DNA from 2 places in the Halomonas sp. DP1Y21-3 genome. Region 1 is predicted to be linked to the other one. Evidence: predicted binding sites of a transcription regulator. Region 1 holds the regulator's gene; the other holds the start of a gene.
What was found. Region 1 encodes PhoB, which activates phosphate uptake and scavenging genes when phosphate is short. Its sites were predicted from a motif close to TGTCATANNNNTGTCANA; they were not measured.

Region 1 (7,110 bases):
ACCTTCGAGCCTGCTCACCAGACGGCCATGGATGACGTCGATGCCGGCCTCGATGAAGGCCTGGCTCAGAGTCTGACCCAGTCGCCGGGGCAGCAATCTGGGCAACAACGAGGGTTCAGGGCCGACCAGGCAGACGCGATGACCACCGGCGTGCAGATCGTTGGCAAATTCACAGCCGACCAGTCCGAGGCCGACGATGGCCACCCGAGCCGGGCGCCCCAGCGCCTCGAGGCCTGCCGAAAAACGCCGATAGTCGTCGAGATCATTGATCGAGAACACCCGTCCGGCCAGGGCATCGGGAATCTCGAAGGGCGCCACGGGGCTGGCACCGGTGGCAATCACCAGATCCGACCAGGGCAGGCGTTCCTGGCCCAGGCACAGGGTGCGCGACGCCAGATCGATGGCATCGACCCTGGTGTGGGGACGTACCACCGCGCCCAGTTGATCGGCCAGTTCCAGCGCCGAGCGCGCGGCCAGCCGGTCCGCCGCCAGGCCCTTGGCGAAGCCGGTGGACAGCAGCGGTTTGGAATAGTCATCGCCTGAGTCGGCGCTGATCAGGGTGATCGGTCGGTGGGCGTCCAGCGCCCGCACCTGGCGTGCCAGGCCTATGCCCGCCATGCCGGTACCGATGATGGTCAAGGGTCCTTGCATCGCTTCCTTCGACTCTGCCGACGACCGCCGGGCGGTCGCTGTTGAAGCTGGGCCGGCCCGCACGGGGCCACACCAGCGGGTGAGTGCTGGGCCACATGGTACACTATGCGCCGACCGACCGGAGCACCGCCTCCGGTGACGACAGCCCTGCCGAGGCCGCATGACACAGCTTCCTTCCACATTCCGCTCCCTGGGGGAGCGCTCGGGGTCCGGACCGGGTAATCCCGCGCCAGCCACAGCCTCTTCGCCGAATGCCGACGCGGCCGATATCGTCGACCCCGGCTGGGTGTCGCTGGCCTCCGGTGGCATCGCGGTGCCCGCTGACTGGCACGCCTGGCTGGCCTCGCGGGACTCCCTGACAGAACGCCTAATCGAGGCGGCAGGCGCCGGGCACTTTCGCGTACGCCTGCTGGCGGAGGCCAAGGGCCTGCCGTGGCCGGACGAGGCCCACGTGCTGGGTCTGGCCAGCGACGAGCAGGCCTGGCTGCGCGAGGTCGCCCTGTGCGTGGACGAGGAGCCCTGGGTGGTGGCGCGCAGCGTGGCACCGATCGTCGAGCGTCACGACGCTCCCTTCGAAGGCCTCGGCGAGACCTCTCTCGGCAGCTGGCTGTTTCGCCAGCCCGATCTCGAGCGCAGCGCCATTCAGATCGGCCGTAACTCGAGGCCGATCCACGGCTATACCGGGCTGTGGCAACGCCGCTCGGTATTTCGTCACAGCGGCTGGGTGCTGCTGGTGCAGGAGAGCTTTATGCCGGCCATGGGCCGGGCGTTGTCGCTAGCCGCCTCGGCCACCGGCTGACTCCCTGTTGTCGCCCTCTTCGGACACCGAGGCGCCAACCATGGCGTGGGCTGACGGTAGCCCGCCGAAGCCCTGTACGGATGATGATGGCCTACTGGTCTTGTCGTGCCGGTCGAGCCTGGCTGGGCTCGCCTTGCTGGTCATGGCCGTCGGCTCGCGCTAGGCTGCGCCAAGGCTTCTCGGCGATGTTTCTCCGAGAAGCGACTTTTGCCCGGCTTACGCCTCATTTTCGCCTGACCTGCGCCAGAGCATGAGAGAGACCGATGGATCGTTCGCTGCTGCGTCCCCCTGGATACCTGAACCGAATTCCCGACTTTCTGGCGCTGATGCGTCTGGACCGCCCCATCGGTACCTGGCTGTTGATGTGGCCGACCCTGTGGGCGCTGTGGGTGGCCTCCGAGGGCATTCCGGGCCGTGACACCCTGCTGATCTTCGTCGCCGGCGTCTACCTGATGCGAGCGGCGGGCTGCGTGGTCAACGACTACGCCGATCGCCACTTCGATGGCCACGTCAAACGCACCAAGAACCGACCGCTGGCTACCGGCCGCATCAGTGAGCGGGAGGCCAAGGTGCTGTTCGTGTGTCTGCTGGGATCGGCCTTCGCGCTGGTCTGGCTGACCAACGGCTTTACCGTGTGGCTGTCGTTGATCGGAGCGGTGCTGGCCGCCAGCTATCCCTTCATGAAGCGCTACACCCACTTCCCCCAGGTGGTGCTGGGCGCGGCCTTCTCCTGGGCCATTCCGATGGCCTTCGGCGCGGTGCTCGGCGAAGTCCCGATGGTCGCCTGGCTGCTGTTTACCGCCAACGTGCTGTGGACGGTGGCCTACGACACCGAATACGCCATGGTCGACCGCGACGACGACCTCAAGATCGGCATCAAGTCCACCGCGGTGCTGTTCGGCCGCTGGGACACCCGCATCATTGCGCTGTTGCAGCTGGCCACCCTGGGGCTGCTGGCCTGGGCCGGCAGCCTGCTGGCGCTGGGCGGCTTCTTCTGGCTCGGCTGGCTGGCCATGGGCGCGACCTTTGTCCACCAGCAGCGGCTGATCAAGAGCCGTGACCGCGACCGTTGCTTCCAAGCCTTTCTCAACAACCACTGGTCGGGCCTATTGCTGTTCGCCGGACTCGGACTGAGCCTCTATCCCTCCCTCGGGTGAGGGAAATGCCCGTCTCGGTCGCACGACAATGGATACAATGTCATCTAATTGTCACATTGACGTGGTGTCATTTGTCACCGTCGAGTGTAAGACCCTGACCAAGAGGCTCCCGGGATGACCGCCAAGACCGTACTGATCGTCGATGACGAAGCTCCGATCCGTGAAATGATCGCGGTGGCGCTGGAAATGGCCGACTACCGGGTGCTCGAGGCGGACAATGCTCAGGCCGCCCACGCCATCATCGTCGATGACCAGCCAGACCTGCTGTTGCTGGACTGGATGATGCCGGGTACCAGCGGCATCGAACTGGCCCGCCGGCTCAAGCGCGAGGAAACCACCGCAGAGCTGCCGATCATCCTGCTCACCGCCAAGGGTGAGGAGGACAACAAAATCCAGGGCCTCGAAGCCGGCGCCGACGACTACATCACCAAGCCATTCTCGCCGCGAGAACTGGTAGCCCGACTCAAGGCAGTGCTGCGACGCGCCACTCCGCGGGGCGTCGAGGACCCGGTGGAGGTGGAAGGCCTCAAGCTCGACCCGGTCAGCCATCGCGTCAGCGTCGACGGCAAGTCGCTGGACATGGGCCCCACCGAATATCGCCTGCTGCAGTTCTTCATGACCCACCAGGAGCGCGCCTACACCCGTGGCCAGTTGCTCGATCAGGTCTGGGGTGGCAACGTCTACGTCGAAGAACGTACCGTCGACGTGCATATCCGCCGCCTGCGCAAGGCCCTGGGGGAACCCCATCAGCAACTGATCCAGACCGTACGCGGTACCGGTTATCGCTTTTCGGCCAAGGTCTGAGCGAGCCATCGACGCAACGCAGCACCAGGAGGGATGAGGTGAACGGAGCCGAGAACTGACGTGGGTCGTCTGTGGAGACGAGAAGTCTGGCGCCTGGCCGTGCTGGTGGGTCTCGGCGCCTTGCTGGGCTGGCCCTTCTCGCTGTCCAGCGTAGGCATCGGCCTGGGCCTGGCGCTTGGGCTCAGCTATCACCTGCGCAACCTGCACGCGATGCACGACTGGCTAACCCACCGTCCCCAGCAGGAACCTCCCACCGCCAGTGGCCTGTGGGGCGAGCTGTTCGATCGCCTCTATCGCTACCAGAAAGGCCAGCGGATCACCCAGCGCCGCCTGCGCTCGACCCTCCAGCGTATCCAGGAGTCGTCCGAGGCGATGCGCGACAGCGTGGTGATGCTCGATCGCCACGGCGACCTGGAGTGGTGGAACAGCTCTGCCGAGCGCATGCTCGGCCTGAAGCCGGCGCTGGACCGCGGCCAGCACATCACCAACCTGCTGCGCGACCCGCGCTTCGTCGGCTACTTCAATGCCCGTGACTACCGCGAACCGCTGAGCCTGCCCTCCCCCATCGACGAGAACATGATCCTGCAGTTCCAGATCACCCTGTACGGTGACGATGAACGCCTGGTCATGGCCCGCGATATCACCCGTCTGCATCGCCTGGAACAGATGCGCCGCGACTTCGTCGCCAACGTCTCCCACGAGCTGCGCACGCCGTTGACCGTGCTCACCGGCTACCTGGAGACCTACAGCGACATGGCCGACATGCTGCCGGAGCGCCTGGGCAAGGGGGTCGCCCAGATGCAGAGCCAGACGCGCCGCATGCAGAATCTGGTCAACGACCTGCTGCTGCTGTCACGACTCGAGAACGACCAGGGCGGCAGCGACCACGTTCGCCTCGACCCCACCACCCTGCTGCAGGCGGTCAAGCGCGACGCCGAGGCATTGTCAGGCGGGCGCCAGCAGATCGAGGTCGTCGTCGAAGAATCGCGCAGTCTCACCGGCAGCGAGAAGGAGATGCACAGCGCGGTCTCCAACCTGGCCTTCAATGCGGTGCGCTACGCCGGTGACGGCGCCCATATCACGCTACGCTGGCGTGCCTACGGCGAAGGCGCCTGCCTCGAGGTGGAAGACGACGGCGAAGGCATCGATCCGAGGCACCTGCCACGCCTTACCGAACGCTTCTACCGGGTCGACAAGGGCCGCAGCACCGCCACCGGTGGTACCGGCCTGGGGCTTGCCATCGTCAAGCACGTGCTGCTGCGCCACGAGGCACGCCTGGATATCGACTCCCGACTCGGCGAGGGCGCAACCTTCCGCTGCATCTTTCCCTCGAGCCGGCTGGCAGCGGCCGACCCGGTGGCGCTCGGCCGCGCCGGCGCTGTGCACTAGGGCTTGTCTGAAAAGTGCCTGCGCTCGGTAATACGGCGTTAAAAATCGGATCAAAATGCTCATTTACACCCCGTAAACTGCGCTGTCTCACCGATTTTTGCCTTGTCTAACCTTCGCTCGTCGACTTTTCGGACAGCGCCTAGGCCCCGCCAGGACGAACAGGGCGTGCTCCCATCAGCTCCTGGGCCCCAGCAGGATGACCGCGGCACCCACCAGACACAGCGCGCCCCCGATCAGGTCCCAGCGATCCGGCAGGCGCTGCTCGACCCACCACAGCCAGCCCAGCGACGCCACGATGTAGACGCCCCCGTAAGCGGCAAAGGCACGCCCTGCGTAGTCGGCATCGATCTGACTGAGCAGCCAGGCGAAGGCCACCAGACTCGCCACCGCGGGCAGCAACCACCATGCCGAGGCGTCATCTCGCCACCAGCGCCACACCGCAAAGCAACCGGCGATCTCGGCCAGCGCCGCCGCGATATAGAGCAAAAGACTTGGCAACAGCGCCGTCATGGCCACTCCCTGCTATCCCCTTTTGACGCCGTACGGCCATCGACAGCGCCGATAGCGGTGATCAAACTGCTGCTCAACGCCGAACCACCGGCAACTGCCGATAGTGCTGATCCCACATCAGCACCGCGCCGGCCACGGCCCCGGGGATCAGAAACAGGTTGGCCAGCGGGATCCAGGTGATCAAGGTCACCAGGCCACCGAAGCTGAGACTCGGCCACCAGCGCGCCGACAGGCGCTTGCGCATATCGGCGAAGCTGACCTTGTTGTTATCCATCGGGTAGTCGAGGTAAGTGATCGCCATGACCCAGGCGCTGAAGGCCGCCCACAACAGCGGCGCGATCAGGTTGACCACCGGAATCCAGCTCAGGATAAACAGCCCGATCATGCGCGGCAGGATATAGGCCAGCTTCAACAGCTCCCTGCCCAGGGCGTCGAGACCGGTCTTGAGCCAGCCACGATCATCGATGGGCTCGCGGCCGGTCAGCTCGACCTCGGCCCGGGCTGCCAGGAAGCCGTAGAAGGGGGCGGCGATCAGGTGGGTAACCAAGGTAAAGCTGAAGAACACGATCAGCACGAGGCTGACCACAAACAACGGCCAGATCAGCCAGTCGAGCCATTCCAGCCAGCTCGGCACCATGGCCATCCAGCTATCGAGCCAGCCACCGAACTCACCGAGCACGTAGCTGAGCATGCCGGCGTAGACCAGCAGGTTGACCAGAATGGGAAGAAACACATAACGACGCAGGCCCTGGCTATAGACCAGGCGGGTTCCGCGGCGGACCGCCTCGAGGGCATTCAGCATGACATCGATCCTTGGCAGTGGCTGAAGATGACAGTGCCCCAACGACATCGGGCCATCGTCTCGACGATGGCCCGATGCTCAGAGTGCAGGCAACGACCCTGACGGGGCCGGCCTATTGACGCCGCTCAGGGCGTCGAGGTCAAGACGTGCTGCTGTCGTCGAGCAGTTCCTGGTTGAGGTCGTCAGGGTCGATGTGACGGATATCCAGGCCCTTGACCAGATAGATGACGTACTCGGCCAGGTTGTTGGCGTGATCGCCGACACGCTCCAGCGCGCGCAGGATCCACATGATGCCCAGTACCGGAGAGATCGAACGCGCATCCTCCATCATGAAGGTCATCAGCGAGCGCATGGCGCTCTGATACTCGCTGTCGACCCGCTCGTCTTCCTGCACCACCTGCATCGCCAGTTCGGTGTCGAAACGCGCGAAGGAGGTCAGGGCGTCACGCATCATGTGACGCACGTGCTCGCTGATATTGCGCACCTCGACGAAGCCGCGGGTGCCGTTGTTGCCGTCGACCAGTTCGATGGCGTTGCGCGCGATCTTGCTGGCCTCATCACCGATACGCTCGAGATCCGACGCCGCACGAATCACCGCCAGTACCAGTCGCAGGTCCGAGGCCGCCGGCTGACGGCGTGCCAGCACGCGGGTACACTCGTCGTCGATCTTGACCTGCATGTCATTGACCGCACGGTCGTTGTCGACCACACGAGAGGCCAGTGCAGAGTCGGCGTCGAGCAACGAACTGACGGCATCCTGCACCTGCTTTTCCACCAGGCCACCCATGGCCATCAGGTGGGTCTTGAGTTCCTCGAGCTCATGATTGAACTGCCTCGAGATGTGCTGGCTGTGGGTATCGCTGGTGATATCCATGAAGGTCTCCTGAAGAAGCATGGGACGGGACGCTAGCCCACCATGCGTCCAGTGATGTAGTTTTCGGTGCGCCTCAGGCGCGGATGCGTGAACAGGGTGTCGGTCGGGCCGTACTCCACCAGCT
Region 2 (7,110 bases), on a different contig from region 1:
CCGAAAGGAGAATCCATGCGTCACTACGAGATCGTCTTCATGGTCCACCCGGACCAGAGTGAGCAGGTTCCGGCCATGGTCGAGCGCTACACCAGCATCGTCACCGAGAACGCCGGTACTGTTCACCGTCTCGAGGATTGGGGCCGCCGTCACCTGGCCTACCCGATCAACAAGATCCACAAGGCTCACTACGTGCTGATGAACGTCGAGTGCAGCGGAGAGACCCTCGAGGAAATCGAGAACATCTTCCGTTTCAACGACGCCATCATTCGCAGCCTGGTGGTGCGCTGCAAGGAAGCCATCACCGAAGCGTCTCCGATGATGAAGCCGGTGGAAGAGAAGCGTGCCCGTCGCGAAGAAAAGCCGCGCACCGCTGAATCCGCCTGAGCCGCGCATCACTAGCTCTGCAACGCACGTATAAGGAGTCTTTCCATGGCACGCTTTTTCCGTCGCCGCAAGTTTTGCCGTTTCACCGCTGAAGGCGTGAAGCAGATCGACTACAAGGATCTGGACACGCTCAAGGCCTACATCACCGAGACCGGCAAGATCGTTCCCAGCCGCATCACCGGTACCAAGGCCCGTTACCAGCGCCAGCTGTCCACCGCGATCAAGCGCGCACGCTACCTGGCCCTGCTGCCTTACACCGACAGCCACCAGTAAGTCGTCGCCGATGCTGCCCGTCGCCCGATGGTCGATGAAAGGCATGCCCCAGGCGACCCTGGTCGCGCTGGTGGCGTCTGCGGTGCCCTGGCTGTTCTGGTTCGGGGCGGCGATTGCCGCTCTGGTGACCTTGCGCAAGGGCATGGCACCGGCGATGCCGGTGATCGCCGCCGCGGCGGTGCCGGCAGGCTGGTGGTGGACCCAGGGAGATCCGATCCCTCTGGCGACCACCCTGTTGGCGCTGTTGATGGCCATCGTGCTGCGCTCCCGCATGCGCTGGGGCGAGGCGCTGATCCTGGGGTCGTTGGCCGGCGCTGCGATGATCCAGTTGGGGGTGTTCCTGCCCAAGGCAGACACCGCCCTGATGCTGGAGCAGCTGCGCCAGAGTTCCTCCGAGGTGGCGGCCATGCTCGACGAGCTGGCTGCCCAGGGGCTCGACGCCAGTCGGCTGGCCGAGCTGGTCATCAGCGGTGTCACCGGTCTGGTGGTGATGCTCGCTGCGGTGGCCTGTCTGGCCCTGGCACGCAGCTGGCAGGCGGGGCTCTACAACCCGGGAGGTTTCCGGGAAGAGTTCCACGCCCTGCGGCTCACCCCGAGGGAGCTGATCCTGTTGGTGGTGCTGGTGATCGCCGGCACCCTGCTGGGTCTCCCCGGGATCGGCATGCTGGCCTGGATTCCGCTGCTGATGGCAGGCATCGGCCTGACACATGGTGTAGTTGGACGTAAGGGAATGAACGGGTTGTGGCTGGTCGCGTTCTATCTGCTGCTGATCACCACCTGGCCCATGATTCTCATCGTGCTGGTTGTGGCCCTGATCGATACCTTCGCGGACTTCCGCGGGCGTCTGGGTCACAGCAACTGACATAGAGGTTTACGAGATGGAAGTCATTCTGCTCGACAACATTGGCAAGCTGGGCGGTCTCGGTGACAAGGTCACCGTCAAGCCTGGTTACGGCCGCAACTACCTGGTGCCCTACGGTCTCGCCGTACCGGCCACCAAGGACAACATCGCTGCCTTTGAAGCCCAGCGTGCCGAGCTCGAAGCTCAGGCCGCCGAGCGCAAGGCCGAAGCCGAAGCTCGCGCCGAGCAGCTCAACGACATCGAGCTGTCTCTGGTCGCCAAGTCTGGCGACGAAGGCAAGCTGTTCGGTTCCATCGGTCCGCGTGACCTGGCCGAGGCGATCTCCAGCGCCGGTATCGACGTCGCCAAGAGCGAAGTCCGCATGCCGGAAGGCCCGATCCGCCAGACCGGCGAATACGACATCGTGCTGCACCTGCATGCCGACGTCGACGCCACCGTACGCGTGGTGGTGGTGGCCGAGTAAGGTCGTCTCCCACGGCAGTGGCAAGGGCGCGGGAGTCACATCCCGCGCCCTTTTTTGTGGCTCGCGATCGCCTGCACGGGTGATCGTGCGACGGACCCGGCTTCGGGTAGACTAAGGCTTGTCTGGAGAGTGGCTGCGCTCGTCGACTTTTCGGACACAGCCTGGATCCAGTGGCATGGCGCCGTGAACAACAGCGAAGAGACAAGCGCATGAGTGACGTCCAGACCATCGATCGTGAAGCCGCGGCGCTGAAGGTTCCGCCGCACTCGGTGGAGGCCGAGCAGTCGGTGCTGGGTGGCCTGATGCTCGACAATCAGGCCTGGGACAATATCGCCGACCGGCTGGTGGCCGACGACTTCTATCGCTACGAGCATCGCCTGGTGTTCAACGCCATGGTGGCGCTGGCCGAGTCGAGCCGTCCGCTGGACGTGGTGACCCTGTCCGAGGCCCTGGAGGGGCGCGACCAGCTCGACACCGTGGGTGGGCTCGCCTACCTGGCGGAGCTGGCCCGCAACACTCCCTCGGCCAGCAATATCCGCGCCTATGGCGACATCGTGCGCGAACGCGCCACCCTGAGAAAGCTGATCCAGGCGGCCAACCAGATCGCCGACGGCGCCTTCAGCCCCAATGGGCGTCCTGCCGATGAGCTGGTCAACGAGGCCGAGCGGCTGGTGTTCCAGATCAGCGAGGACCGCCCCAAGGCCGGCGGCCCCATCGGCATGAGCGAGCTGCTGACCAAGGCCGTCGATCGCATCGACGAGCTGTTCAACATGAAAGGCGAGATGACCGGCCTGTCGACCGGCTTTCGCGATCTCGATGACATGACCTCCGGGCTGCAGCCCTCCGACCTGGTGATCGTCGCCGGCCGCCCGTCCATGGGCAAGACCACCTTCGCCATGAACCTGGTGGAGCACGCGGTGGTGTCCAGCGACAAGCCGGTGATGGTGTTCTCCATGGAGATGCCGGCGGACTCGATCATGCTGCGCATGCTGTCGTCACTCGGGCGTATCGACCAGACCCGAGTGCGCTCCGGTCAGCTCGAGGACGAGGACTGGCCGAGGTTGACCTCGGCGGTCAACCTGCTCAAGGACAAGCAACTGTTCATCGATGACACCGCTGCGCTGTCGCCCAACGAGATGCGCTCCCGGGTGCGTCGCGTGGTGCGCGAGCACGGCAACCTGGCGATGATCATGATCGACTACCTGCAGTTGATGCAGGTGCCGGGGTTCGGTGACAACCGTACCGGCGAGATTTCGGAGATCTCGCGCTCGCTCAAGGGGCTTGCCAAGGAGTTCGGCTGCCCTGTGATTGCGCTGTCGCAGCTCAACCGCTCGCTGGAGCAGCGCCCCAACAAGCGTCCGGTGATGTCGGACCTGCGTGAATCCGGGGCCATCGAGCAGGACGCCGACCTGATCGGTTTCGTCTATCGTGATGAGGTCTACAACCCGGATAATCCCGACAACAAGGGACTCGCCGAATTCATCATCGGCAAGCAGCGTAATGGCCCCATCGGGACGGTGCACATGGCCTTCATCGGCAAGTACACCCGCTTCGAGGATCTGGCGCCGGACAGCTACGGTGATACCTTCGGCGAATAAACGTGCTTGAGCCTGACCGACGGGCTCGTATAATGCCGCCCCTTGCGATTTCGACAGACACAGTGAAGGAGACCTGACATGGCAGGCGGATTTCGACGCGGCAATCGCCGTCGCGCGCCCAAGCTGGAAGCCCGTGGCGAATTGACCTCGGTGGAACGGGAAGGCCCGTTCAAGGAATGGCTCGGCATGCCCGACCTGTATCGCTATCACCTGGTAGTGGACGGCGTGGACTACAGCTACCAGACAGAAGACTCCGAGCTGCCGGTGCAGATCGGCGACAAGGTAGTGTTTCGCTACAAGGAGACCAAGGCCGGCAATTGGGTCGACCGCAACTCCCTGGGCAAGGCCATCGATCCCTCCGACTACCAGTAGTCTCACCGCCGGATCCGTCGCCCGCGAGCATTCGTGTCGCGGGCCTTCGTTTTCCCTCCTTCAAGCTCTCCTCTTCCTACCGCAAAGGCGCTGCCTGCCGCTGAAGACCCCCTTTTCTCCGCCGCGATCATGGAGGTCGTTTAACCCGCTGTGCGCGCGAAACGGCCAATATGTATCCAGATCAGAGAAATTCTTCACACCGTCACGGGAATGTCACCCGAAGGGCCCAGGCTGTGCCATGATCAGAGAGTCACATGCGCGGCACAGGGAAATGAAACGAGCGTCATGGTCTGCCGAAATATCATCGGCACGCTCGTCGCCGTAGTGTCGTCACATAAGGAGGGCGGGGGCCACAGGACCCCCGTCGCGACAGGATGAAAAGAGGCGAAAGATACGATGGAAATTAATGATCTCAAGGCCTTTGTCGGCCGCCACGACAACTTCGAGATTCGCGTGATCGGCCATGCCGGCAGCCGTTTTTACCAGGTCGAACTGGAAGACGTGGAAGGTGCCCGCAAGATGCTCTGCCGCCGCGGCAAGCCGGTGTTGTTCCGCTCGCTGGACGACGTCTACCTGGAGCTCAAGCGTGCCGGTATCCACCGCGCCTACCTGGTCCAGCACGTGGCCCACGACGAGGTGATCGGTCGCGAGGCCCACTATGCCGAACCGCTGGCCTCACGTATGCCCCTGGTGTTTTGAGTGACATCGTTCCACACCACCCTGGTGCTGGAACCCTCTCGACGGCAGTCTCGCCGTCTCTGCCTTGCCACTGATGTACCCACGTTCACCGAACAAGTCCCTGGCGCAAGCTGCCAGGGCCCTTGGCGGTGTCGACCTGCCTTATTGCTTCCTTTGAGTCCCTGTTAGCCAGGGGCGCAGTCGGGCGAAGCCCAGATAGCCGATGTCCAGCAGTCCACGCAAACCGGGTACGCTGCTTAGCTGCACCCAACGGCGATGACCCAGCGTCGCGTACAATGCGCGAGTGGCATCCATGCCGATGAACCAGCGACCTGTGGCGTCGCGCAGGTGCAGCTTGCCCAGCATGTCATCGAAGCGCTGGCCCCAGGCCTCGGCGCAAAAATCGTCGTCGCGGATATCGATAAAGTGGATCAGCCGGCTGCGCGGATGCCGCCTCAGCCAGGCGATCTCCTTGCGGCATAGTGGGCACTGACCATCATGAAACAGCGCAAGCGGTGTGGCGAGTGTCTCGAACCGATTCATGGATTCGCTCCCTGAGGTCGATAGCCGTCGCGGTGGGGACCCTGACCGTAGCTCGGTTCGCATGCCAGGTTGTCGAGAAAGGACGTGGCCTGGCGGCGCATGGCGCTGCGCTTGTCATCGCTCATGCGGCGCAGCGAGCCATAGATCAGCTTCATGCGAGGATTGCTCGCCAGGGTGTCGGCGTGACGTTCGAGAAAGTCCCAGTAGAGGCTGTTGAAGGGACAGGCGTCTTCGCCCAGGGTCTTTTTCACGTCATAGCGACAGTGGCGGCAATGGTCAGACATCCGATCGATGTACTTGCCTGACGCACAGTAGGGCTTCGAGCCCATCAGTCCACCGTCGGCGTGCAACACCATGCCAAGCGTATTGGGCAATTCGACCCATTCGCAGGCGTCGGCGTAGACCGCCAGGTACCAGTCGCACAGGGCCTCGGGGCTGACGTCGCACAGCAGAGCAAAGTTGCCGGTCACCATCAGACGCTGGATATGGTGCGCGTAGGCGTTGTCCCGGGTCATGCCAATCGCGCGGGATAGACAGCGCATGTCGGTGTCACCGCTCCAGTAGAAGTGGGGTAGACCCCTGCGGGCCTGCAAGGCGTTATAGCTCTTGTAGTCCGGCATACGGGTCCAGTAGATGCCCCTGACGTACTCTCGCCAGCCGAGGATCTGGCGGATAAAACCTTCCACCGCATTGATCGGTGCATGCCCCTCGAGATAAGCGGTTTCGGCGGCCTCGCAGACCTCTCTCGGGCTGAGCAGGCCAAGGTTCATGGGAGCGGACAGGCGCGAGTGGAAGAGAAAGGGATCGCTGTCGCTGATGGCGTCCTGGACGTCACCGAAGCTCGGCAGCAGGTGATCGATGAAGTGTCTGAGATCGACCAGCGCCTGGCGTCGGGTGACCGGCCAGTGGAAGCCATCCAGACGACCGAAGTGTTCATCGAAGTGTTCCTCCACCAGTGTCAGCACCTCACGGGTCATGTCGTCGACGGTGTGGCGGGGAGGCTTGGGCAGCGTGTAGTGCTGGGGCAGGGGCCGTCGGTTGTCCTTGTCGAAGTTCCACTGGCCGCCCATGGGTTCATCGCCCTCCATCAGCAGGCCGGTGCGGCGACGCATCAGTCGATAGAAGCCCTCCATGCGAGGCTGCCGGCGATGGGACAACCAGTCGCCGAATTCACCAGGCGTGCAGTAGAAGCGGTCGTCCTCGACCCATTGCCAGGGTATCCCGCCCTGGCGGCGCTCCATGGCATCCAGGAGGCGCCATTCGCCGGGCCTTGTGGTGACAATCCGCGAACAGTCGTAGGCTTGCGCGAGGCGTTCCGCCTCCGCCAGCAGGCCATGGGCGTTGTCCGGATCATCGAGGGCGCTGTAGTGGACGCGATAGCCCTTGTCGCGAAGAGTGGCGGCGAAGTGGCGCATGGCCGACAGCATCATGGCGATCTTCTGAGGATGATGCGGCACGTAGCGGCCTTCCTCGGCGACCTCGCACAGCGCGACGACGTCGTCGTCGCCAGCGGTCTGCAAGAGTCCGAGGTCCAGGCTCAACTGGTCGCCGGTGATCAGGATCAAGGATCTGGACATGGGTTCACCAAAAATTGTACAAATCCTCTTCATAGTAACACTTCATTCGAGCCTGATACCCACCGGTGATAGGCTTTGTGCATTCGCTACCAAGAGGAAGTCACCTTCATGGATCAGTCCGTTCCCCCCTCAGTGGTGGAGGCCCATCGCCCGGAGCAGGCGCCGGTCGACCACCCCGCCGTCGCACGTGAAAAGATCGGCGTGCTGGTCGCCAACCTGGGTACGCCGGACGATACCGACTACTGGTCCATGCGCCGCTATCTCAGCGAATTTCTGTCGGACCAGCGAGTGGTCGACTATCCGCGATGGCTCTGGCAGCCACTGCTGCAGTTGATCATCCTGAGTCGCCGGCCATTT

Region 2: a site for PhoB is predicted at 4,156-4,173, ahead of KUV74_RS03295 (DUF6482 family protein). Genes of this name have one in related genera too.

The regions. Positions count from the first base shown of each region.
Region 1 is NZ_JAHVJM010000003.1:387,005-394,114, reverse strand. Features, by position in the region: gene KUV74_RS10485 (FAD-dependent oxidoreductase) at 1-651, opposite strand, end outside; gene KUV74_RS10480 (chorismate--pyruvate lyase family protein) at 812-1,450, shown strand; gene ubiA (4-hydroxybenzoate octaprenyltransferase) at 1,714-2,607, shown strand; gene phoB (phosphate regulon transcriptional regulator PhoB) at 2,722-3,411, shown strand; gene phoR (phosphate regulon sensor histidine kinase PhoR) at 3,472-4,800, shown strand; gene KUV74_RS10460 (YnfA family protein) at 4,975-5,310, opposite strand; gene cysZ (sulfate transporter CysZ) at 5,384-6,112, opposite strand; gene phoU (phosphate signaling complex protein PhoU) at 6,252-6,986, opposite strand; gene pstB (phosphate ABC transporter ATP-binding protein PstB) at 7,019-7,110, opposite strand, start outside.
Region 2 is NZ_JAHVJM010000001.1:769,522-776,631, reverse strand. Features, by position in the region: gene rpsF (30S ribosomal protein S6) at 16-387, shown strand; gene rpsR (30S ribosomal protein S18) at 433-660, shown strand; gene KUV74_RS03315 (hypothetical protein) at 671-1,522, shown strand; gene rplI (50S ribosomal protein L9) at 1,539-1,985, shown strand; gene dnaB (replicative DNA helicase) at 2,195-3,583, shown strand; gene KUV74_RS03300 (hypothetical protein) at 3,662-3,955, shown strand; gene KUV74_RS03295 (DUF6482 family protein) at 4,352-4,654, shown strand; gene KUV74_RS03290 (thiol-disulfide oxidoreductase DCC family protein) at 4,796-5,176, opposite strand; gene KUV74_RS03285 (cryptochrome/photolyase family protein) at 5,173-6,753, opposite strand; gene hemH (ferrochelatase) at 6,862-7,110, shown strand, end outside.